Congzhengia minquanensis: one gene and its partner. The main gene of each other region encodes a partner of the protein of the gene in region 2 in a complex. Links are inferred from orthologs where the notes say so. Each region holds a gene or a part of one and is shown on either strand. Other genes may lie near its edges.

Region 1 (6,494 bases), 350 kb from region 2 along the record:
TCAAACTATCATCACCTCAAAATTAGCATTTCGTCAGGATTTCGGCACCATGATCCGTAATTAAAATGGTATTTTCATAATGTGCCGAAAGCTTTCCGTCTGCTGTTACCACTGTCCATTCGTCGGGTAGCGTTATCACCTTGTACGTACCCAAGTTTACCATTGGCTCAACCGCAATGGTCATGCCGGAAACAAGCCGCGGCCCGCGGCCCGCCGTTCCAAAGTTGGGAACCTCAGGGTCTTCGTGAAGGTTTCGCCCCACGCCGTGCCCCACTAAGGCCCGAACCACCGAACAGCCGTTGCTTTCCACAAATTTCTGAATGTTTGCAGAAATGTCGAAGAGCCGGTTTCCTGAAACTGCTTGTTCAATTCCTTCAAAAAAACTCTGTTTTGTGACGGATATCAGCTTTTCTGCTTCAGGGGAAATTGTCCCCACCGCATAAGTTCTTGCCGCGTCTCCGTGGTATCCGCCGTACACAGCGCCAATATCAACACTCACAATGTCCCCCTCGTGGAGGACTCTTGCATGGCTCGGAATTCCATGAACAACTTCCTGGTTTATCGAGATGCAAATGTGTCCGGGATATCCGTTATAGTGGTAAAACGAACAAGTAGCCCCGCTTTTGCTGATATATTCCGCTGCGATTTTATCGAGCTCCATGGTTGTAACACCGGGCTTAATGTGGTCTTTTAATGCTTCAAAGGTTTCGGCAGTAATTCTGCCGGCAACCCTCATTTGTTCAACCTCATGTGCTGATTTTATTTTAATCATAAACCCGCCTCAACCTGTCTTTCCCCAATGGCCTCCATCACTGCTTTGGTGGTGTCTTCCACCTTGTCCCGGCCGGTAACCGAAACCAGCAGCCCCTTGGCCTGATAATATTCTTTTAAGGGTTCGGTCTGCTCACTATATACTTTAATTCTGTTTCTGATAATTTCCGGCACATCGTCCTCACGCCGGACGAGGGGGCCTCCGCACTTGTCGCAAACACCCTCTTGTTTGGGCGGGTTGTCATGGATATGATATGTTGCGCCGCAAACCTTACATTCGCGCCGGCCCGAGAGCCGTTCCACAATAATATCCTCGTCCACATGGATTTCCAGCACCAAATCAACTAAAATTGGCAGCCGGTCCATAATTTCCGCCTGGGAAAGGGTTCTGGGAAATCCGTCTAAAATATAGCCGCTTTTGCAGTCGTCTTCCTTTAAACGTTCCTTCACCATTTCCACAACGTCATCATCGGGAACAAGCTCCCCGCGGTCGATAAAGGCTTTTGCCTGAATCCCCGCAGGAGTGTTTTCCGCGATAGCGTTTCTAATAATTCGTCCCGTAGAAATTGCGGGGATTTGAAATTTCTTTGCTAATTTTTCCGCCTGAGTGCCTTTTCCGGCCCCGGGCGGTCCCAACAGAACCAATTTCATAAATGAACCTCCGGCTTATTCAAGGAAGCCTTTGTAGTGTCTCATAAGCATCTGGGACTCTAACTGTTTCACTGTTTCAAGCGACACACCAACAACGATCAGAAGTGACGTACCGCCGATTGAAATACCGCTCATTGACGGAATAAATGCCAGCAGCAACGGGAATATTGCGATTGCAGCTAAGAAGATAGCACCCAAAAGCGTTACCTTTGACAAAACCTTTGCAATATAGTCCGATGTGGGCTTGCCCGGTCTGATGCCCGGAATAAATCCGCCGTTTCGTTTCATGTTGTTCGAAACCTCAATGGGATTGAACTGAATCGCAGTATAAAAATACGTGAAGAACAAAATCAGCAGGAAGTAGCATATAATATAGAAAGGATGCGTTTCGCTGAACCATCTTAAAATCGCGCCCCAAACACCCTCTGTCGGTGCGTTTGTACCATGAATAAACATGGAAATTGTTCTCGGGAAAGACATGATGGAAACCGCAAAGATAATTGGCATAACGCCGGCCATGATAACCTTGAGCGGAATGTGTGTGCTCTGGCCGCCGTAGCTCTTTCTGCCTACAACACGTTTTGCATACTGAACCGGAATTCTGCGTTCCGCCTCGTTCATTAGAACAACCGCGCCAATTGCCAAAACAGCAATAACAACAATTGCAATGATGGTTGCAGCCGACTGAATGGTAACACCACCGGACTGTTCAACCATGGCTTTCATGGACTGAATCATCTGCGGGCCTCTGGACACGATACCGATTACAATCAGTAAGGAAATACCGTTGCCCACACCCTTTTCTGTAATTTCTTCACCCAGCCACATCAAAAATGCCGTGCCGGCTGTGAATGTGAACGTTACAACAAAGTAAGCAAACACACCGCTGTCGCCTGTCATTGCTGACCTGAGGCTGAAGAACAGGCCTGTTGCCTGGATGAACGCCAGAATAACCGTTACATATCTTGTATAAGAAGCAATTTTTTTTCTTCCTTCTTCTCCCTCTTTGGCAAGCTTCTCCAAAGCGGGGATTGCAACTGTTAAAAGCTGCAGGATAATTGATGCGTTAATGTAGGGCGTAATGCTCATTGCAAAAATGGAAGCACGCTCTAACGCGCCGCCTGAGAAGTTGTTAATGAGACCCTGAATGCCCTGGTCGAAGCCGCCCATAAGCTGCTTAATCATTTCGGCGTCAATGCCCGGAACGGGGATAAACGAACCAAGTCTGAAAATAACCAGCATCAGGATGGTGTAAAGCATTTTTTTGCGTAGATCCGGAATTTTCCATGCGTTTCGCAAGGTTTGAAGCATTCTCAGATCACCTCCGCCTTACCGCCTGCCGCGGCTATTTTTCCTTCTGCCGATTTGGTAAACCGGGCAGCTTTCACGTTTAAATTTTTCGCTGTCAGCTCGCCGCGTCCCATAACAACGATTCCATCGTTTAACTTTTTAATGATGCCGGCTTCTTTCAGGCTCTCTGCGGTTACAGTTGCGCCGCTTTCTAAGCCGTTTAAGTCGCTGACATTAATTTCCGTATATTGTTTCGCAAAGATGTTGGTAAAGCCTTTTTTCGGAAGACGTCTGTAAAGTGGCATCTGTCCGCCTTCAAAACCGGGCCTTACACCGCCGCCAGAACGGGCGTTCTGACCCTTGTGACCTTTGCCTGATGTTTTGCCGTTACCCGATCCGTGTCCGCGGCCAACTCTGAAAGCCTTGCGCTTAGACCCTTCTTTCGGGGATAATTCGTTCAAATTCATCTTGTGGCACCTCCTTCGGATTAAAGTTCTTCTACCTTTACCATATAGTCAACCTTATTGATCATTCCTAAGATTGTCGGGTTCGCTTCGTGAATTTTTTCATCACGAATCTTTTTAAGGCCAAGTGCCTTAACTGTTGCTATGTGGTCTTTTTTTCTGCCAATCGTACTTTTCATTAAAGTAACCTTTAGCTTAGCCATGGCGTTTGCCTCCTCAATTTAAGATTTCTTCAACGCTCTTGCCGCGCAGTCTGGCAACGTTTTCTGCACTCTTTAAAGATGCCAGGCCCTGAAGTGTTGCCTTCACAACGTTTCTGGGATTGTTGGAGCGTAAAGATTTTGTTCTGATATCTGCGATACCGGCAAGCTCAAGCACTGCTCTCGCTGCGCCGCCGGCAATAACGCCCGTACCTTTTCCAGCAGGCTTTAACAATACTCTGCCTGCGCCGAATTCGCCGGTTATTTCGTGAGGAATTGTTGTTCCAACCATGTTTACTTTAATCAGGTTTTTCTTCGCATCTTCAATTCCCTTGCGGATTGCGTCCGGAATTTCAGAAGATTTTCCTGTGCCGCAGCCAACATATCCGTTTTCATCGCCAACAACAACCAGCGCGCTGAAACGGAAGGTTCTGCCGCCCTTCACAACCTTTGCAACACGGTTTAAGTTTACAACTCTTTCTTTTAAATCTAATGTGCTTGCGTCAATCAGTTGAGCCAAAACGATTTCCTCCTTCTCTTAGAATTTAAGACCGGCTTCTCTTGCGCCTTCTGCAAGCTCTAATACACGGCCGTGGTAAATATATCCGCCTCTGTCAAATACAACAGAGTCAATTCCTTTTTCAATTGCTTTTTTCGCAATTAATTCTCCGACTTTTCTAGCTGCATCTTTGTTGCCGCTGTAGGTGGCCTTTAAATCGCCCTCTAAGCTCGATGCTGCGGCCAACGTTACGCCTTTATCGTCGTCAATAATCTGGGCATAGATGTTCTTAAGACTTCTGTAAACGCAGAGCCTCGGACGGCTGGCCGTTCCGGAAACTGTTTTTCTGACTCTTTTATGTCTTCTCAGTCTTGAAACATTACTTGACTGCTTTTTAATCAATTTCGTTCACTCCTTTATTGAATGCCATTAAAATTATGGATTTTGCCATAACTTCTAACATTTGAATCAGACGATGCAGCCGATTATTTCTTGCTGCCCGTCTTACCTTCCTTACGTCTGATGTGCTCTGTGGCATATTTAATACCCTTGCCCTTATACGGCTCGGGGGGCCTTTTCTCACGAACCTTTGCCGCAAACTGGCCAACCACCTGGTTGTCGATGCCCTTAATAACAATTTCGTTTGCCGAGGGCACTTCAATGGTAACGCCGTCAACGGGTTCCATTTCCACCAAATGGGAATACCCTAAGTTCATCACGAGCTTTTTGCCCTGCAACTGCGCCCTGTAACCAACGCCGTTCACTTCCAGTTTCTTTTCAAAACCGTCTGTTACGCCAACAACCATGTTGTTTAAAAGCGTTCTGGTCAGGCCGTGAAGCGCCTTGTGCATTTTTATTTCAGAAGGGCGGGAAACGGTTACTTCGCTGCCCTCAGTTTTAATAATCATGTCAGGATGTAATTCCTTTGTCAGCGTGCCTTTCGGACCCTTAACGGTAACCACGTTGCCGTCTGCAACCGTAACGGTTACGCCTGCGGGAACCGCGATAGGCATTCTTCCTATTCTGGACACTTACTTGCACCTCCTTAATTTATCTTGCTTACCAAACAAACGCCATAACTTCTCCGCCGACATTTTCTTTCCGTGCCTTTTTATCAGTCATAATGCCTTTGGATGTTGAAACGATTGCAATACCTAAGCCGCGGAGCACTTTTGGAAGCTCCTCTTTATTCTTGTATATTCTGAGTCCGGGTGTTGAAACTCTCTTAAGGCCGGAAATTGCCTTTTCTTTTCCGTTGTATTTAAGAGCGATTCGGATAATATTCTGTTTTCCGTCCTCTATGATTTGATAGTTCTTAATATATCCTTCCTCCAGCAGAATTTCGGCAATTGCCTTCTTCACGTTGGACGCAGGAACATCTACACAAATATGCTTCGCAGAATTCGCGTTTCTGATTCTCGTCAGCATATCCGCAATAGGATCGGTTGTATGCATCTTTATACCTCCTTCCGAATTGTAAAAATCTTACCAGCTCGCCTTTTTCACGCCGGGAATCTGTCCCTTATAAGCCAGTTCCCTGAAGCAGATACGGCAGATGCCGTATTTTCTGAGGTACGCGTGAGGACGACCGCAGATTTTGCATCTGTTATACTGTCTTGAGCTGAACTTAGGCGTTTTGCGCTGTTTATTTACCATCGCTTTCTTAGCCATTTAATTTCCTCCTCTACCCGAATTACTTCGTGGCAAACGGCGCGCCCATAAGTGAAAGAAGTGTTCTTGCTTCTTCATCTGTGTGAGCCGTTGTTACCATGATTATATCCATACCTCTGATTTTGTCAATCTTGTCGTAGTCAATTTCGGGGAAAATCAACTGTTCCTTAACGCCTACGCAATAGTTGCCGCGGCCGTCAAAGGAGTTGGGGTTGATTCCGCGGAAGTCTCTTACGCGCGGAAGCGCAACATTGAAGAATCTGTCCAAAAATTCATACATCTTCTTGCCGCGAAGGGTTACCTTGCAGCCGATTGACATGCCTTCCCTGACTTTAAAGGAAGCCACAGATTTTCTTGCCTTTGTAATAATAGGCTTCTGGCCGGTAATCTGGGCCAGGTCGCTGACTGCGCCGTCTAACGCCTTTGCGTTGTCTTTCGCTTCGCCGCAGCCGATGTTTATAACAATTTTTTCAAGCTTCGGAATCTGCATTACGCTTTTATAGGAATACTTTTCCATCAAAGCCGGCGCAACTTCCTTGCTGTATTTTTCCTGCAATCTTGCCATCTGCTTTCTTTACCTCCTTTTGCAAAATTAGTCGTTAAAGGTCTCTCCGCACTTTTTGCAGTAACGAACCGAGCTTCCGTCCTCTAACACCTTGCGGGCAGCTCTTGTTGCTTTTTTGCACTTTGAGCAAACCACCATCACGTTCGACGCGTCAATTGCAAGCTCCTGCTTTACAATACCGCCAACCTGACCCTGTGCTTTGGGCTTTACGTGCTTTGTTGCAACTGCAACCCCTTCAACAATGGTTTTGCCTTTCTTCGGCAGAACCTCAATTACTTTACCTTTTTTCCCTTTATCTTTTCCGGAAATGACAACTACCTCGTCGCCGGATTTAATATTCATTTTTGCCATTTTTCGGCTCCTCCTTCATTTAACTCGTTGAA
Region 2 (16,739 bases):
ATCGTCAAGCAGTTCGGTAACTGGAACGCCGAACAGCTTGGCGATTTTTTGCATATTCTCAATTGGGTAGTAATCCCTTCCATATTCCTCATAGCTGGAATAGGTTCCCCTGTCCATCCCGACATACTCTGCAACGTCAGACTGGAACAGATTGTTTTGATAGCGGTAATAGCGGAGCTTGTCCGACACATGGGTACAGCTTTCGGGATTGGGGAACAGCAGATTGAACCGCTGTGCTTCTGTCATGGTATGGGGTGTAACGAACCGGAAGGTGTGGACATACATGGGCATGATGGCAACGCCCTTTTTCGTCTGGCGGTACATCAGATACAAATTCCTGCCGGATTTATGCAGCAGCCGCCATTTCTCTGAAAAAGAAGCAACTCTTTCCCCTTCTTCCTCCAAAAGAGCCAACTTGATAGGGTTGGTTTTTCAATACATCTTGCAGCATAAGTTGCAAGCCTAGCCTGTTTTGTATAATCAAACGAAGCAATTGCCTTAATGAGCCCAATAGTGCCGATGGAAATTAAATCGTCGTCGTCGCAGCCCGACACCTGGTTATATTTTTTCGCAATGTGGGCCACCAGCCGCAGATTTCGTTCCACTAAAACGTCTTTGGCGCCTTTGTCGCCTTTTGCCGCAAGCTCTAAATAACGTTTTTCCTCGCTGGCGGATAGCGGTTTTGGAAAGTTATTCTGTCCCGAAACATAAGATATTAGAAACAGGCCATATCTTAAAAAATAAAGCAGTGCAAAAAAACAAGAAGAAAACATATCATCTACCTCATTCATTTAAATATGTTGAAAGTATATGTTTTGCTTCCGCCCTTTTTGCCAGTCCAAACGGAATAAGTTCGCCAACATGCAAATGAGAAAAACAGGGCTTTCATTTTATATCATTTTAGTAAGAGTTCCTTTTTTCTGAAGGCATATAGTTTTTAAATTTTTTGAAATTTCTATAAAACGAGGTAAGACTGTTAAATCCGCATTCATATGCTATTTCTGTAACAGTTTTCGGCAGGCGCAGCATTTTTTCTGCCATATTAATCCGAAAAAACTGCAAATAATTTTTAAAGGTCATTCCCGTCATTTGTTTAAACAACCTGCAAAAATGCGGCACGCTCAAATTTGATGCCCGGGCCGCATCTTCAAGGGTAATTTCTGTTGAATAACTGTTCTGCACAAGCCCGAACGTGTTTTTTAACACATTTTTATATAAGTCGTTATACCGTGTTGTTTCAGATACATAATCGGAAAACCTCAGCAGCATGGAAAAGAAATTATAAAGGCTGGAAATCGCTTTATACTCATATGCCTTATCTTTTTGTGTAAGTTCTCTATGAATCTCCTCAATACAGTTTTTCATATCCGTGTATTTTGGATTTTTGTCATTAATGGGATTTTGAAACGCAATCGTTTCATTGTTAAAAATAAAGCCGGAGTCTGCCATAATCACCAGAACCTGACACGGTTCTTCCTGATAGGAATAGGTGGAATGAAGCTGATTTTTTGAAATCACAACAATATCGCCCGGAAAGGTAATGACATATTTATCGTCAATTTGCTGAATGCAATGACCCTTCTGAAACAAGAGTATTTCAATCTCACTGTGCCAATGCGGCACGACTTCAAGCTTTTCATTGTTAAGGCCCGAATACATGCTTCTTATCTTAACGTTATCCATATCAACAAATTCAAAATGCAAAACAAAGACCCCTTAAATGATAATTTTTGAAAGTATTTTAACAAAAAATGATATGAATTTCTGTTTCTATATTATATAATAATAATATAAATTTAAAAAAGGAGCAATAGTTTTATGAAAAAATTTGACAATAAATTTATTGACATCAACAGTTTTCTCGAAAAACCGCACAAGCCCGATTTTGACAACATTTTGAAAGTGTTAAAAAAAGAAGCTCCGAACCGTCCTACCCTGTTTGAATTCATTTTAAACGGCGATTTGGTAGAAGCTTTTACAAAGCACAAAACGTATGAGGGAACAGAGGAAGAAATTTCGTGCAAAAAGCTTGCCGACACCTATTATTTCTGCGGATATGACTATGCCTGCATGCATGGAAGCTATTTTTCGTTTAAAAGCGCCACCAAACACGAAGCAGGCAAAAGCACCATTTCGTTAAATCAAGGATTTGTCATAACCGACCGCGAAAGTTTTGAGAACTATGAATGGGCAAACCCCGAAGATTTTGATTATTCCCGCATTGAAATGCTAAGCAATTATCTACCCGAGGGCATGAAATTAATTATATACGGCCCCGGCGGAATTTTGGAAAACGTAATCCGCCTTGTTGGTTATGAAAATCTTTGCTACATGCTGTATGAAGACCCCGAACTTGTGGAACAGATTTTTAAAGAAGTTTCAGAGCGGCTTTTAACCTATTACGACATCTGCGCTAAGCACGACTGCGTAGGTATTTTAATGTCCAATGATGACTGGGGCTTTAACACCCAGACCATGCTTTCTGTAGACCAAATGAGAAAATATGTTTTCCCGTGGCACAAAAAAATTGCCGAACTTGCTCATTCTTACAACAAGCCCATCTGCCTGCATTCCTGCGGTAAATTCGACGCCGTTGTGGACGACATTGCCTATGACATAAAGTATGACGGCAGACATTCTTATGAAGACAACATTCTTCCCGTTGAGGAAGCATATAAAAAATACAAAGACAAATTTGCAATCCTCGGCGGTATTGATGTGGACTTTTTAACCAGAGGCACCCCGGAAGAAATTTATAACCGCAGCGCAAAAATGTTAGAATTGGCGAAAACAGGTTATGCTTTGGGTTCAGGCAACTCCATTGCGTCCTACATTCCCATTCAGAACTATTTGGCCATGATTGCCGCAGCAGTATTCAACGAAAATTGAAATTGAATAAGAATGAAAGATGTACATGCAGGGCCGGTCACAAACCGCAAAGGCTTTCATATTATATTGTAGAGATAAATTCTCAAATAATATTTATGGAGGTTCATTATGGGAGAAAAACGTTATCCCTCGCCCAGTTCACCCTGCGAGGAATTTAAAGGTTCGGTTTGTATACATACAGATAAAGTTTATGATTCATGCAAGGACAAAGACTGCATTGAAGACGCCCGCGTGTTTCTGACCGCCTGCGGCCAGGAACTGATCGACAAGGCTGTAAACGTAAAATGCAGAAAGGCAGAAATTATTTGGGCGTTCCCCGACGTGGAACCCATCCCGTTCAACAAGGGCTATTTTACAGTTGACATTAAGTTCTTCTTCAAAATTACTCTTGATGTATTCTTAGGCGTTGGAAAACCCACAACGGTTGAAGGCCTGGCCACCTTTGACAAAAAAGTAATTTTGTTCGGTTCGGAGGGCGCGGCAAAAATATTTGAGTCCCGCTACAGCTACGACAGCTTTGACGAACAGCTCTGGCAGAAGACAAACATGCCGAAAGCAGTTGTAGAGGTAGTTGACCCGCTGTGCCTGTCCGCCAAGGTAGTGGATTTGGACGACAAAATTTGCTGCTGCACAGACGACATTGACTTTACTACAATTCCGGAATGTATCTGCAACGTATTTGATGACAGGCTCGTGTTGAGCGGTGAGAAAAAGCGCGTGTTTGTTTCTATCGGCCTGTTCTCAATCGTTAAGATTGAACGGAGCGTACAGCTTTTAATCCCGGCTATTGACTTCTGCGTACCGCAGAAGGAATGCACAACATCCTGCGACGACAGTCCTTGCGATTTGTTTGACAAAATCTGCTTCCCCTTTGACGAATTCTTCCCTCCTGAAAGAGAAGACTGCGATTTTGACGACCGCGACCATGACCATGGGCACTGCTGCCGCGACTAAGACAACGAAAAACAGGGGCGCTTTAAGCGCCCCTATTTTCTTGCCACGGATACCGTGTAATTCTGATAGAAAATGGTGTCAATTGTTTTGTTTCCCACAACATTAAATTTCAAAAAATCTTGAATTCCCGTGCCCAGCAGCTTCACATAAGCTTCTTTTTTTGTCCAAACCTCAAAAAAGCGCTGTTGGCTCTTTTCTTTTCTTGACAAAACATATTGCAGTTCTGCTTTTGTAAAACACCGTCTGGCCACATTGAAATTGGCCTTTTTGTTCTGCTCCACGTCAATGCCCACAGGCTTGTCGGATATGGCGCATACCGCTAAATTCCCCGAATGGCTCAAACTAAAATGAATGTCCAACCCTTCCGCATAGGGCTTTCCGCCCTTGTGGTTTCGAAAAGAAATATCCTCCGGCCGCAGGTTTAATTTTTGTGCAATGGAAACGCGCGCCAGCATCCCGGCTGCTAACGACAGTTTTTTTGAAGGCAAATGCTTGAGCCTGTCTGCCTTTTCCTGCCGCTGTTTATCCGACAGCTGATACATTCTTAAAAATTCTTCGTCTGTCAGCTTTGAAACATCACAACAATAAAGATGAAGCACTTCTTTCACCCCAGAATAAATGTTTTAATTTAAAATGAACCGCGCATATGAATAGCCGTAAAGGTAAAAATAAATGTGCAGAGTTTCACAAAAAGGAGAACGATTATGAATATTTGGCACGACATTAACCCAAAACGGATTTCAAAAGACAATTTTGTTGCTATTATTGAAATTTCCAAGGGCAGCAAAAACAAATATGAGTTGGACAAGGAAACAGGAATATTAAAGCTGGACAGAATTTTATACACCTCAACCCACTATCCCGCAAATTATGGCTTTATCCCCCGCACCTATGCAGACGACTTAGACCCCTTAGACGTTTTGGTGCTCTGTTCCGAAAGCATTCACCCCTTAACCATGGTAAACTGCTATCCCATTGGCGTAATATCTATGATTGATAACGGTTACGCCGATGAAAAAATTATCGCCATTCCCTTTAACGACCCAAACTATAATACCTATACGGACATTTCCCAAATTCCAGCCCATATCTTTAACGAAATGACGCACTTTTTCACGGTGTATAAGGAGCTTGAGGGCAAGCAGACAGCCGTCAGCGAAATGAAAGGAGCCGCCGACGCAGTTTCCATTATTGATAAGGCGCTCATAAGCTACATTGAAAACTATTGTAAATAAAATTATAAAAAGAAACAGCTAAAAACTGTTTCTTTTTATTTTATTATTTTAAGTTTAAGTTGCCCGTGTTCGCCGCCTTTAAATAAGCGTTGATAAATCCGTCTAAATCGCCGTCCATCACAGCGCCAATATTGCCCACCTCAAAATTTGTTCTGTGGTCTTTCACCATGTTATAGGGATGGAACACATAAGAGCGGATCTGGCTGCCCCAGGCAATGTCTTTCATGTCGCCCTTTAAGTCTTCAATTTTCTCCATTTGCTCACGTTCGGCCATTTCCACCAGTTTCGCTTTCAGCATTTTCATTGCGGTTTCCCGGTTTTGATGCTGAGAACGCTCGTTCTGGCACGACACTACCACTCCGGTAGGAATGTGGGTCATGCGAATTGCAGAATCCGTTTTGTTAATGTGCTGGCCGCCGGCACCGCTGGCCCGGAACGTGTCCACACGAATGTCTTCAGGATTAATGTTTACCTCAATGTCGTCGTTAATTTCCGGCATAACATCCACCGACGCAAAAGATGTGTGCCGCCTGCCGGAAGCGTCGAAAGGAGAAATGCGCACCAGCCGGTGCACGCCTTTCTCGCACTTGGCATATCCATAGGCGTTGGGGCCGGAAAGCTGAATGGTAACGCTTTTCACACCTGCCTCATCGCCGGCCAGAAAATCCAGTGTTTCAACCGAGAAACCTCTGCGTTCGCCCCAGCGCTGATACATTCTCAGCAGCATGGAGGCCCAGTCCTGCGCCTCAGTGCCGCCTGCACCCGGGTGAATGGAGATGATTGCGTTGTTTGCGTCATATTTGCCGGACAAAAGCGTTTCCAGCCGCATGTTTTCCAAATCGGTTTCCAGTTTTTTATATCCCGCTTCAATTTCCGAAAGCAGCGATTCGTCGTCTTCGTCAATGGCAAGCTCCACTAAGGTGGACATATCCTCCCACTCGCTTTTTAATCCCTCAAAACCAGCTACTTTGTCCTTTAATTGTTTTATTTCTTGAAGCACCTTCTGGGAATTTTCCAAATCCTCCCAAAATCCGTCTTTCGCAGACACCGCTTCCAGTTCCTCAATTTTTAATTTCACTTTGGGGATTTCAAAGTGAATCCCCCATCTCTGTAATATCGTTTTCCATTGATTCCAAATCCAACCGGTATTGGTCGAACTCAACTGTCATACATTTCAGTCCTCTCGTAGTAAAATAAACCAAACAATTACTCTAAATTAGCGCCGCAGCATTTTTTATATTTTTTGCCGCTTCCGCAGGGGCAGGGGTCGTTTCTTCCCACTTTTTCTTTTGCCTTCCTCTGCGCCGGCGCCGCTGTTCCGTCCCCGGCAGGCTCAATGGGCTTTGCCACCTGAACGCGCTCTACCGGCTTTTCAATGCGGGCGTGGTAAATGAGCTTTAAGGTATCCTCGCGGATTGCCGCAATCATTTCCTCGAACATATCGAAGCCTTCAAATTTATATTCCACAACCGGGTCGTGCTGGCCATAAGCCCGCAGCGATATGCCGTTTTTCAGCTGCTCCATGGCGTCGATGTGGTCAATCCACTTGCTGTCCACCACGCGGAGAAGGGCCACGCGTTCAATTTCACGCATCATCTCGCTGCCAAACTCTTCTTCGCGCTGCTCATAATACGATTTAGCGGTTTTTAAAAGCATATCTTTCAAGCCAGCTTTTGTCAGGTCCGCAATCTCATCTTCCGAAAGCTGAAGCGCGTCCTTCGGCAGATATACGCTTTCCAAATATTCAATTAAGCCCGTAATGTTCCAGCCCTCGGGGTCTTCGTCCTCGCCGGTGTAGCGAAGAATTACTTCATCGGTGAAGTCGTCAATCATCTTAAAGATATTGTCCTTAATACTGTCGCCGTTTAACACCTTCTGCCGCTGGGAATAAATAATTTCCCTCTGCTGGTTCATCACGTCGTCATACTGCAAAACGTGTTTTCTGATGTCAAAGTTCCTGCCTTCAACGCGCTTCTGCGACGTTTCAATGGCATTGGTAAGCATTTTATTTTCAATTGCTTCATTTTCATCAAGGCCTAAGGTTTCCACAACGCCCTTTACACGGTCGGAACCGAACAGGCGCATTAAATCGTCCTCTAAAGAGATATAGAATTTAGAAGAACCCGGATCGCCCTGACGGCCGGCACGGCCGCGCAGCTGGTTGTCGATACGTCTGGACTCGTGCCGCTCGGTACCGATGATAAACAGGCCGCCTGCCTCTTTCACCTTTTCTGCTTCCGGCGCGATTTCCGCCTTATATTTGTCCATCAGCTCAGAAAAGGTCTTTCTCGCCTCTAAAATTTCCTCGTTGTCAGTTTCACCAAATCCTGTTGCTTCTAAAATCATTTCGTCGGAGTATTCGCGGCGCTTCATTTCATGCTTCGCCATAAACTCCGCGTTGCCGCCCAGCATAATGTCGGTACCACGGCCGGCCATGTTGGTTGCAATGGTAACCGCGCCGAGTTTACCGGCCTGGGCAATAATCTCCGCTTCTTTTTCGTGGAACTTGGCGTTTAACACCTCGTGTTTAATGCCGTTTCGCTTTAGCATGCCGGACAAAAGCTCCGACTTTTCAATGGTAACCGTGCCCACCAGCACCGGCTGTCCCTTTTCGTGACACGCTTTCACCTGCTCCACAACGGCACCAAACTTGCCGTTTTCCGTTTTATAAACCGCGTCAGATAAATCCTTTCTGGCAAGCGGCTTGTTTGTGGGAACAACAATAACATCCAGCTTATAAATTTCCTGAAATTCCGACTCCTCCGTCTGCGCCGTACCGGTCATACCGGAAAGCTTGGTGTAGAGCCTGAAATAGTTCTGGAACGTAATGGTAGCAAGGGTTTTGCTTTCGCGCTCCACCTTTACGTTTTCTTTTGCTTCAATTGCCTGGTGCAATCCGTCGCTGTAGCGGCGGCCAAACATCATACGTCCCGTGAATTCGTCCACAATGATAACCTGTCCGTCTTTCACCACATAGTCCCGGTCGCGGGCCATGGTGCCGTTCGCCTTCAATGCCTGGTTAATGTGGTGGGAAAGCGTCATATTCTCCGGGTCTGAAAGATTTTCTAAGTTAAATGCATGCTCCGCCTTTTCAATACCCGCTTTCAACAGCGTGGCTGTTTTTGCCTTTTCATCAATTAAATAATCTGCATCAATATCGTCATCTAACTCTTTTGTGTCGGATTCAGCCACCCTGTGTGCCTTTAAGGTTTTTACAAACCGATCCACAATCTGGTAAAGCTCGGTAGATTTGTCCCCCGCGCCGGAAATAATCAGCGGCGTTCTCGCTTCGTCGATTAAAATCGAGTCCACCTCGTCCACAATGGCAAAGTTCTGGCCCCGCTGCACCATCTGCTCTTTATAAATCACCATGTTGTCCCGCAGATAGTCGAACCCAAACTCGTTGTTTGTGCCGTAGGTGATGTCCGCCTCATAGGCGGCCTTTCTGTTCTGAGGCTCCACGTCGTGAATAATCAGACCAACGGTAAGTCCCAGAAATTTGAACACCTTGCCCATCCACTCGCTGTCGCGCTTTGCTAAGTAGTCGTTCACCGTAACAATATGCACGCCCTTGCCCGGCAGGGCGTTTAAATAGGCCGGCAGCGTGGAAACTAAGGTTTTACCTTCACCTGTTTTCATCTCGGCAATTCGGCCCTGGTGCAGAATAATTCCGCCCAAAACCTGAACATAGAAATGCTTCATACCCAAAACACGGTAAGACGCCTCCCGCACGGTTGCAAACGCTTCCGGCAGCAGGTCGTCTAACGATTCGCCTTTATCAATGCGCTCACGGAACAGGGCGGTTTTTCCCTTTAACTCCTCGTCGGACAGCGCGCTGAATTCATCTTCCAAGGCCATCACCTTGTCGGCAATGGGACGAATCCGCTTCAGCTCCCTGTCGCTGTATGAGCCAACGATTTTTTCAATCAGTTTTTTCAAAATATTTCACCTCAATCAAATTAAGTCACCAGCTAAAAATCCAACATTTAGTATACCATAAATCCATTCCCCTGTCAAAGTATTCTAAAAATTTAACGGTTTATTTATATTTCGAATACAATTATCAAAATTTCATCTCGTTTTCTGCTTTTATGGCAGATGATTCCGCCTTTTTAGTTGACAACATACATTTTGTTATGGTACTATCATGTATATATATTTTTGCCTGTTTTTGCAGGTTTTATCATCATCAAAAATTTTTGGAGGTAAAAACATGAAAAACGCGAAAAAACTTTTGGCGCTTTTACTGTCTGCTGTTCTTTTAGCGGCCTTTGCCGGCTGCGGCAACAGCGGCGGCACAGCGCAGTCCCAGTCTGAGGAAAAGAAGCTGAAAATCGGCCTGGTAAAACTGGTTGACCACCCCTCGTTGAACGAAATTAACGACTCCATTAAGACTGAGTTTGAAAAATTGGGAACCAATGTGGAGTTTATTGAGAAAAACGCCAACGGCGAAACTTCCACCCTGCCGTCTATCATGCAGAGCTTAACCGGGGCAGGCGTAGACATGATTATTCCAATTGCAACGCCAACGGCACAGGCGGCATCTGCTGCAACCTCTGCCATTCCCATTGTGTTTGCGGCAGTCAGCGCGCCAATTGAAGCAGGGCTTACCACCTCGCTGGAGGCGCCGGACAAGAACGTCACAGGCGTATCTGACGAAATTCCCGTTGAGGATATTTTCAAGCTGGCGCAGACGCTTACACCGGACGTGAAAACCTTCGGATTTTTCTATAACTCCAGCGAAATTAATTCGGTAACGGCAGTTGACAAGGCAAAAAAATTCTGCGACGACAACAACATTGCGTATAAGGAAGCAACCGTTTCTACCACAGCAGACATTCAGCAGGCCGCAAGCTCTTTGGCAAATGATGTAGACGCAATGTTCACTCCCATCGACAACATGGTTGCGTCTGCAATGCCCACCTATATCGACGTGACAAACAAGGCAAACGTGCCGGTTTATGTTGCAGCAGACTCCATGGTGAAAGACGGCGGCTTTGCCACCGTGGGCATTAACTACACGCTGCTGGGCCAGCAGGTGGCGCAGATGGCGGACAAAATTTTAAAGGGCCAGAAAATTTCGGAAACGCCCATAGAAACTATGCGGGAATATTCCAACATGGTGAACATGAAGGAAGCAGACCTTTTGGGAATTCACATTCCGGAAGATGTAAAAGCAAATTTAACTGTTTTGGTTGACTAAGTAAAACAGCCTGCAAAATTTTTGCAGGCTGTTTTTTGTTTCATACTCTTGAAAACAGCGGTGTTCTGCTGTATAATGAAACGCGAGGTGAGAAAAAATGGATACGGTTCGCATAAACCATAAAAATGTTCTTTTTATCGCCCACAGGGGCGCAAGCTGTTTAGAAACGGAAAACACCCTGGCTGCGTTTATTGCGGCTGGAAACAGAACCTATTTCGGCATTGAAACGGATGTACACATTACGAAGGACGGAAAATTTATACTAATTCACGACGACACCACCGGGCGGGTTGCAGAATCCGACCTTGTAGTTGAGGAAACAGATTTTAGCACACTCCGCACCCTGCCGTTAAAAGACACAAGCGGCAAATGCGGGCGGATTGATTTGCGCATGCCCACCCTTTTGGAGTATATCGGCATCTGCAAAAAATATGAAAAAACTGCGGTTTTAGAGCTGAAAAACAGAATCGAAACCGAAAAAATTGCAGAAATGGTGCAGGAAATTCAGTCCGCAGGCTATTTTGAAAACGTAATTTTTATTTCCTTTTATTTAGAAAACTTAATGGATTTAAAAACAATTGCCCCATCGGCCGCCGCGCAGTTTTTAACCTCCAACGAAATTGACGATAAAATGATTGCAAGCTTAATGCAATTTAAGCTTGACATTGACGCAAAAGATTCCCTTTTGTCCCCTGCGCTTGTAAAACAGCTGCACGACAGCGGGATTAAAGTAAACTGCTGGACCTGCGACGACGCAAATTCCGCCCAGTCGCTGATTGACATGGGCGTAGACATGATAACAACAAACTGTTTGGAATAATTGAAAAAGGCGGGATGTTATGACCATTCGAGCAATTTCAGAAAAAGTGGAACGGGAAACTCTGTCACCATTTGCTACGCTTTCTGAACATTCAAAAGGCAGGCTGAGACCCATCGTTGAGTGCGACATCCGAACGGATTTTCAGCGGGATAGGGACCGAATCATTCACGCAAAATCTTTTCGGCGGCTGAAACACAAAACCCAGGTGTTTTTGGCGCCGGCAGGCGACCACTACCGCACCAGGCTGACCCACACCATGGAGGTTTCGCAAATTGCCCGCACCATTGCCCGCGCCCTGCGCTTAAACGAGGATTTAACCGAGGCCACCGCTTTAGCCCACGATTTGGGCCACACGCCCTTTGGCCATTCGGGTGAAAATGTGCTGAACGAAATTTGTGCAGGCGGCTTTCGCCACTATGAGCAGAGCCTTCGGGTAATTGACTTTTTGGAAAACGGAACGGGTCTTAATTTAACGTTTGAGGTGCGGGACGGGGTTTTAAACCACGCAGGCGACCACGAGGCCGAAACCCTGGAGGGGAAAATTATTAAACTGGCAGACCGCATTGCCTATATCAACCACGACATTGACGACGCGGTGCGCGGCGGCATTATTCAGGCGGAGGCCATTCCAAAGGACTGCACCGACGTGTTGGGACGAACCCACGGCGACCGGATTGACACCATGATTCACGACATTATTAATACCAGCCTGGGAAAACCCTTTGTGAAAATGTCGGACGAAATTTATTCTGCCATGATGAACCTGCGCAGCTTTATGTTTGCTTCGGTTTACACAAACAACGTGGCAAAGGGCGAAGATGAAAAGGCCAAAAACGTGGTTTACATGCTGTTTGATACCTTTATGAAACACCCGGAAAAGCTGCCGGAGGACACAAGGGAAAATATTTCACGGTTTGGTTTAGAGCAAACCGTAACCGACTATATTGCAGGCATGACCGATAATTTCGCCATTTATAAATTCAACGAGCTGTTCGTCCCGAAAAAATGGGTTGTGAACTAATTTGAAATAAAGGACTGAAAAAACATGAATATTTTATTTCAGGGGGACTCCGTAACCGACGCAGGTCGGGGCCGGGACGTTACCGCCCCTAACACGGCGCTGGGCCAGGGCTATGCCACAATGGTGGCAGGAAGGCTGAGTGCAAAATACGATGATTTAAACTTTTTTAACCACGGCGTCAGCGGAAACCGTGCCGCCGACCTTTACGGACGCTGGCAGGAGGACACGCTGAATTTTGAGTTTGATGTGTTGAGCATTCTTTTAGGAATCAACGACGTGGGATTTTCTTTAAGGCTGGGTCGCGGCTCCGACAAGGAGCGGTTTCGCTTTCTCTACGACCGTATGATTTATGAGGCGTTAGAAAAAAATCCTGACGCAAAGCTTATTTTAATGGCGCCGTTTGTGCTGAAAATGAAGTATGCGTGGGAAAACTTTGGAACGGATATTTATGATAATTTTCACACTTGGAGCAGCCGCGTCCGCGAAAACGGCCAGGTAACCAAGGATTTGGCCAAAAAATATCACGCACAGTTCGTTCCGCTGTTCGACGTTTTCGAGTCATTGACAAAATCCGCGCCCGCCGAACGTTATTCAGTGGACTGCATTCACCCCACCGCAGCCGGTCACGAAATCATTGCGGAAGAATGGGTGAAAGCATGGGAAAAAATAAAGAAAGGAGAATAAAAATGGAATATATTTACAGACCAAAAGGCGTTTGCTCCATGCAAATTAAATTCGAAATTGACCACAATAATGTTGTGAAAAACATTCGGTTTACCGGGGGCTGCAACGGCAACCTCCAGGGCGTGTCGAAGCTGGCAAACGGCAAAAAGGCAGAGGAAATCATCACGCTTTTAGAGGGTATCAACTGCGGCGGCAAGGGTACTTCGTGCCCCGACCAGCTTGCAAGGGCGCTGCGCGAAGCAATTGGGTGATGGACGCTTTGCTATCTAACTGCCGCCTCTGTCCCAGGGAATGCGGTGTGAACCGCTTGCTGGGCGAACTTGGCGCTTGTCGTTCCGGCCCTGAAATTACAGCTGCCCGGGCTTCCCTCCACCTTTGGGAGGAACCCTGCCTTTCCGGCAAAAACGGTTCGGGAACGGTATTTTTTTCCGGCTGCAATTTGGGGTGTGTCTACTGTCAAAACGCCCAAATTTCCCGCGGAAATACCGGAAAAAAAATTTCGTCAGGCAGGCTTTGTGAAATCTTTTTTGAACTGAAGGAACAGGGCGCCCACAACATAAATCTGGTAACGGCAACGCACTTTTTACCCGCTGTGCTGAACGCGGTGGAAAAAGCCAAACAAAATCATCTTGGAATTCCCTTTGTTTACAACTGCGGCGGCTTTGAAAAGGCAGACATGCTAAAGCGGGCTGAGGGGCTGATTGATATTTTTTTACCGGACTTGAAATATATGTCCCCGCAGCTGGCTATGGCCTATTCCAACGCGCCGAACTACCCGGAGGCCGCGAAAAGCGCGTTAACTGAAATGGTGCGCCAGCAACCGGAGTGCGTGTTTGACGAAACCGGCATGTTAAAGCGCGGCGTTATCGTTCGTCATTTAATGCTGCCCGGAAATTTAAAGGACTCAAAAAAGGTATTACGATACCTGCACCAAACCTTCGGCGACAAAATTTTTATCAGCATCATGAGCCAATATACCCCGCCGGCAAAAGGGGTTAACGACTTCCCGGAGTTAAACCGAAAGGTTACGAAAACCGAATATGAAAAACTGATTGAGTATGCAATATCCCTTGGCATCACACAGGCCTTCGTGCAGGAGGGAGAAACGGCCGACGCCAGCTTTATTCCCGATTTCGACGGCCGCGGAATTTAATTTAGAGAGGAAGATTTACAGCATGGTAAAACACATTGTCATGTGGAAGTTAAAAGAAGAAGCATTAGAACATACAAAGGCTGAAAACGCCAAAAAAATAAAAGAGCTGCTGGAGGCACTGCCGGGCGTAGTTCCAGATATCTTAGAGCTGCAGGTGGGAATTAATGAAAACGGCGGCGAATTTGACGCTGTTTTGGTGACAAAATTTCCGTCCTACGACGCACTGAAAGCCTACGATATCCACCCGGAGCACCAAAAAGTGCGCGGGTTCATCGGTCAGGTTTCAAGCGGCAGAGCTGCTGTCGATTTCACAATTTAAACTTAGGAGAATTACAAATGGTTATCGATTTTCACACACACTGTTTCCCGGAAAAAATTGCGGAGCGGGCAATTGGAAAGCTCAGCGCCACCAGCGGGCTTATGCCCTATACCGACGGCACGGCGGAGGGATTAAAAAAACTGATGAAGCAAGACGGCGTGGACATCTCCGTCGTTTTGAGCATTGCCACCAACGCCGCCCAGCAGACGTCTGTAAACAATTTTGCAAAATCCATTGAAAGCGAAACAATTGTCCCGTTCGGTTCGGTTTACCCAGACGCAGAAGACGCGCTCAATGAACTGGAACGTATTCACAGCATGGGGCTTAAAGGCGTTAAATTTCACCCGGAATATCAAAACTTTTTTGTTGACGACGAAAAAATGAAGCCGATTTATAAAAAAATATCAGAGCTTGGCCTAATTTGCGTGTTCCACGCCGGGGAGGACTATGGCTACATGCCTCCCTACCACGCTACGCCAAAGCGTCTTTTGCGGGCGTTATCGTGGCTGGACACTCCGGTGGTGGCGGCCCACTGGGGCAGCCAGGGCATGGGGCAGGACACGCTGCAATATCTTTGCGGCACCGAAATTTACATAGACACAGCCTTTGGATATGGCACCACACCGAAGCCGATTCAACAGGCCATTTTAGAAAAGCACGGCGTGGAAAAAATTTTGTTTGCCACCGACTGCCCGTGGCATGCCCCGGCTATGGAGCTGTTTCAAATAGAAAGCTTGGGCCTGTCTGACGGAGAAAAAGAGCAAATTAAAAGCGGTAACGCCCGCCGGCTGTTAAAAATTTAAATTGATGGCGGCGCAGAAAAAAAGCTTGAAAAACCATTGGGCATATGGTAAAATTTCCATATGGTATATTAATCTTTTATATAAGGAGAATGATTATGAGTAAAACTTACAGAGTCGGAATTATCGGCTGCGGCGGCATCGCCAACGGAAAGCATATGCCGTCGCTATCGAAACTGGACAACGTTGAAATGGTTGCGTTCTGCGACATTGTGAAAGAACGCGCGGAAAAAGCAAAGGCAGACTATGGCACGCCCGAGGCAAAGGTTTACACAGACTATAAAGAACTTTTAAAAGACGGGTCAATTGACATTGTGCACGTTTTGACTCCTAACCGCGAGCACAGCTTTATTACCGTTGACGCATTGGAGTCCGGCAAACACGTTATGTGCGAAAAGCCTATGGCGAAAACCTATGAAGAGGCCAAAAAAATGCTTGACGCCGCAAAAAGAACAGGCAAAAAGCTGACCATTGGATATCAGAACAGACAGACACCGGAAGCACAGTATGTAAAAGGTGCCTGCACAGAAGACGCTTTGGGCGACATTTACTACGCGAGGGCACTGGCTCTGCGCCGCCGTGCCGTTCCTACTTGGGGCGTGTTCTTAAACGAAGAGGAACAGGGCGGCGGGCCGTTAATCGACATTGGCACCCACGCTTTGGATATGACCCTTTGGCTGATGAACAACTATAAACCAAAAATGGTTGTGGGCAAAACTTTCAGAAAGCTTGCCGACCAAAAAGAAAACACAGGCAACGCCTGGGGCGACTGGGATCCGGAAAAATATACAGTTGAAGACTCTGCATTTGGTTTTATTACCATGGAAAACGGCGCGACCATTGTTTTAGAGTCCAGCTGGGCATTAAACATTGCAGACCCCATTGAAGCGAAGTGCGTGCTCTGCGGAACAAAAGCCGGCGCGGATATGTATGACGGCGTTCGGATTAACGGTGTGAAATATGGACGGCAATACATAGAAAAAGCTGCTTTGGGTGCCGGCGGCGTCGCTTTTTACGACGGCAGCTCTGAATCTCCCGCAGACCGGGAAGCACGGCTTTGGATTGATGCCATTGACAAAGATACCGACCCTGTTGTTCTGCCGGAACAGGCCATTGTGGTTACACGGATTTTAGAGGCGATTTATGAGTCCTCCAAAACAGGAAAACCGGTTTTCTTTAACGAATAAACAATTCTGCGCCGGAAATTGGGTTCCATTTCCGGCGCCATTTTATAGTAAAAAAGGAACGATTGCTCTATGCGCGAAAATTCAAGCACCACCATTTTTGAAAAAAACGCACTTTCCTGCTTCCTTCTGCTGGTTTCGGTAATCGCCTCTGCGGTTTTAGGATTGGCGTTTCATATTCCCGTTGGGGCGCACACGTTTGTCACAGCAGTCATTGTCACGGGCGGTGTGCTGTTTTTCTGCGACCGTGTTCTGCTTCGTTTATTTTTGTTAAACGTTTGCGTGCTTGCCCTTTGGTGCGTGGTTTGCAATTTTATTTTCGACTGGTCCTACGACGGCATGTATTATCATAAAGAAGCGATAATTGATTTAAAAGAGGGCTGGAACCCCTTTTACCAAAGCTCCCTTGACGCCACCGTTTTTGCTTCCTATCCAGACATGGACCTCTGGCTGGACAATTATCCGAAAGGTCTGTGG

The links.
Region 1: the proteins of secA (region 2) and secY are in contact, whole or in part, in a crystal structure (PDB 3DIN), measured with the Thermotoga maritima proteins. The link is inferred for Congzhengia minquanensis from one-to-one orthologs. Residues at the interface, in WP_004082002.1 of Thermotoga maritima: Glu261, Ala262, Arg263, Lys300, Ala301, Arg302, Thr303, Ile304, Ile305, Leu323, Tyr324, Asp325, Pro326, Val329, Ser330, Tyr333, Ile336, Lys340, Phe345, Val349, Glu363, Phe364, Tyr374, Ser375, Gly376, Gly377, Glu393, Ile395, Thr482, Ser483; in WP_004081795.1 of Thermotoga maritima: Glu108, Gly109, Glu110, Glu111, Ala236, Glu237, Arg238, Arg239, Ile240, Thr241, Ile242, Gln243, Tyr244, Ala245, Arg246, Arg247, Val248, Thr249, Gly250, Arg251, Arg252, Val253, Tyr254, Gly256, Ala257, Ser258, Thr259, Tyr260, Leu261, Pro262.

What each region holds. Positions count from the first base shown.
Region 1 is NZ_JACRSU010000001.1:686,595-693,088, forward strand. Bases 586-3,484 are described here. They hold secY (preprotein translocase subunit SecY), read right to left. Parts: upstream 2,734-3,484; coding sequence 1,438-2,733; downstream 586-1,437. Other genes in these bases: map (type I methionyl aminopeptidase), read right to left, coding at 586-772; H8698_RS03250 (adenylate kinase), read right to left, coding at 769-1,422; rplO (50S ribosomal protein L15), read right to left, coding at 2,736-3,179; rpmD (50S ribosomal protein L30), read right to left, coding at 3,200-3,379; rpsE (30S ribosomal protein S5), read right to left, coding at 3,393-3,484. Also shown: H8698_RS03240 (KOW domain-containing RNA-binding protein), read right to left, coding at 1-4; more of map, read right to left, coding at 23-585; more of rpsE, read right to left, coding at 3,485-3,887; rplR (50S ribosomal protein L18), read right to left, coding at 3,915-4,277; rplF (50S ribosomal protein L6), read right to left, coding at 4,361-4,906; rpsH (30S ribosomal protein S8), read right to left, coding at 4,935-5,330; H8698_RS03290 (type Z 30S ribosomal protein S14), read right to left, coding at 5,361-5,546; rplE (50S ribosomal protein L5), read right to left, coding at 5,569-6,111; rplX (50S ribosomal protein L24), read right to left, coding at 6,139-6,462. UniProt on the Escherichia coli protein: The central subunit of the protein translocation channel SecYEG. Consists of two halves formed by TMs 1-5 and 6-10.
Region 2 is NZ_JACRSU010000001.1:1,034,361-1,051,099, forward strand. The notes cover bases 6,085-9,339. They hold secA (preprotein translocase subunit SecA), read right to left. Parts: upstream 9,021-9,339; coding sequence 6,285-9,020; downstream 6,085-6,284. Other genes in these bases: H8698_RS04985 (ABC transporter substrate-binding protein), read left to right, coding at 9,292-9,339. Also shown: H8698_RS04940 (helix-turn-helix domain-containing protein), read right to left, coding at 1-324; H8698_RS04945 (sigma factor), read right to left, coding at 324-773; H8698_RS04950 (AraC family transcriptional regulator), read right to left, coding at 901-1,704; H8698_RS04955 (uroporphyrinogen decarboxylase family protein), read left to right, coding at 1,819-2,889; H8698_RS04960 (hypothetical protein), read left to right, coding at 2,998-3,843; H8698_RS04965 (4'-phosphopantetheinyl transferase superfamily protein), read right to left, coding at 3,876-4,442; H8698_RS04970 (inorganic diphosphatase), read left to right, coding at 4,548-5,078; more of H8698_RS04985, read left to right, coding at 9,340-10,281; H8698_RS04990 (glycerophosphodiester phosphodiesterase family protein), read left to right, coding at 10,379-11,101; H8698_RS04995 (deoxyguanosinetriphosphate triphosphohydrolase), read left to right, coding at 11,121-12,122; H8698_RS05000 (SGNH/GDSL hydrolase family protein), read left to right, coding at 12,147-12,806; H8698_RS05005 (TIGR03905 family TSCPD domain-containing protein), read left to right, coding at 12,809-13,057; H8698_RS05010 (radical SAM protein), read left to right, coding at 13,057-13,959; H8698_RS05015 (Dabb family protein), read left to right, coding at 13,982-14,278; H8698_RS05020 (amidohydrolase family protein), read left to right, coding at 14,296-15,081; H8698_RS05025 (Gfo/Idh/MocA family protein), read left to right, coding at 15,177-16,265; H8698_RS05030 (hypothetical protein), read left to right, coding at 16,335-16,739. UniProt on the Escherichia coli protein: Required for protein export, interacts with the SecYEG preprotein conducting channel.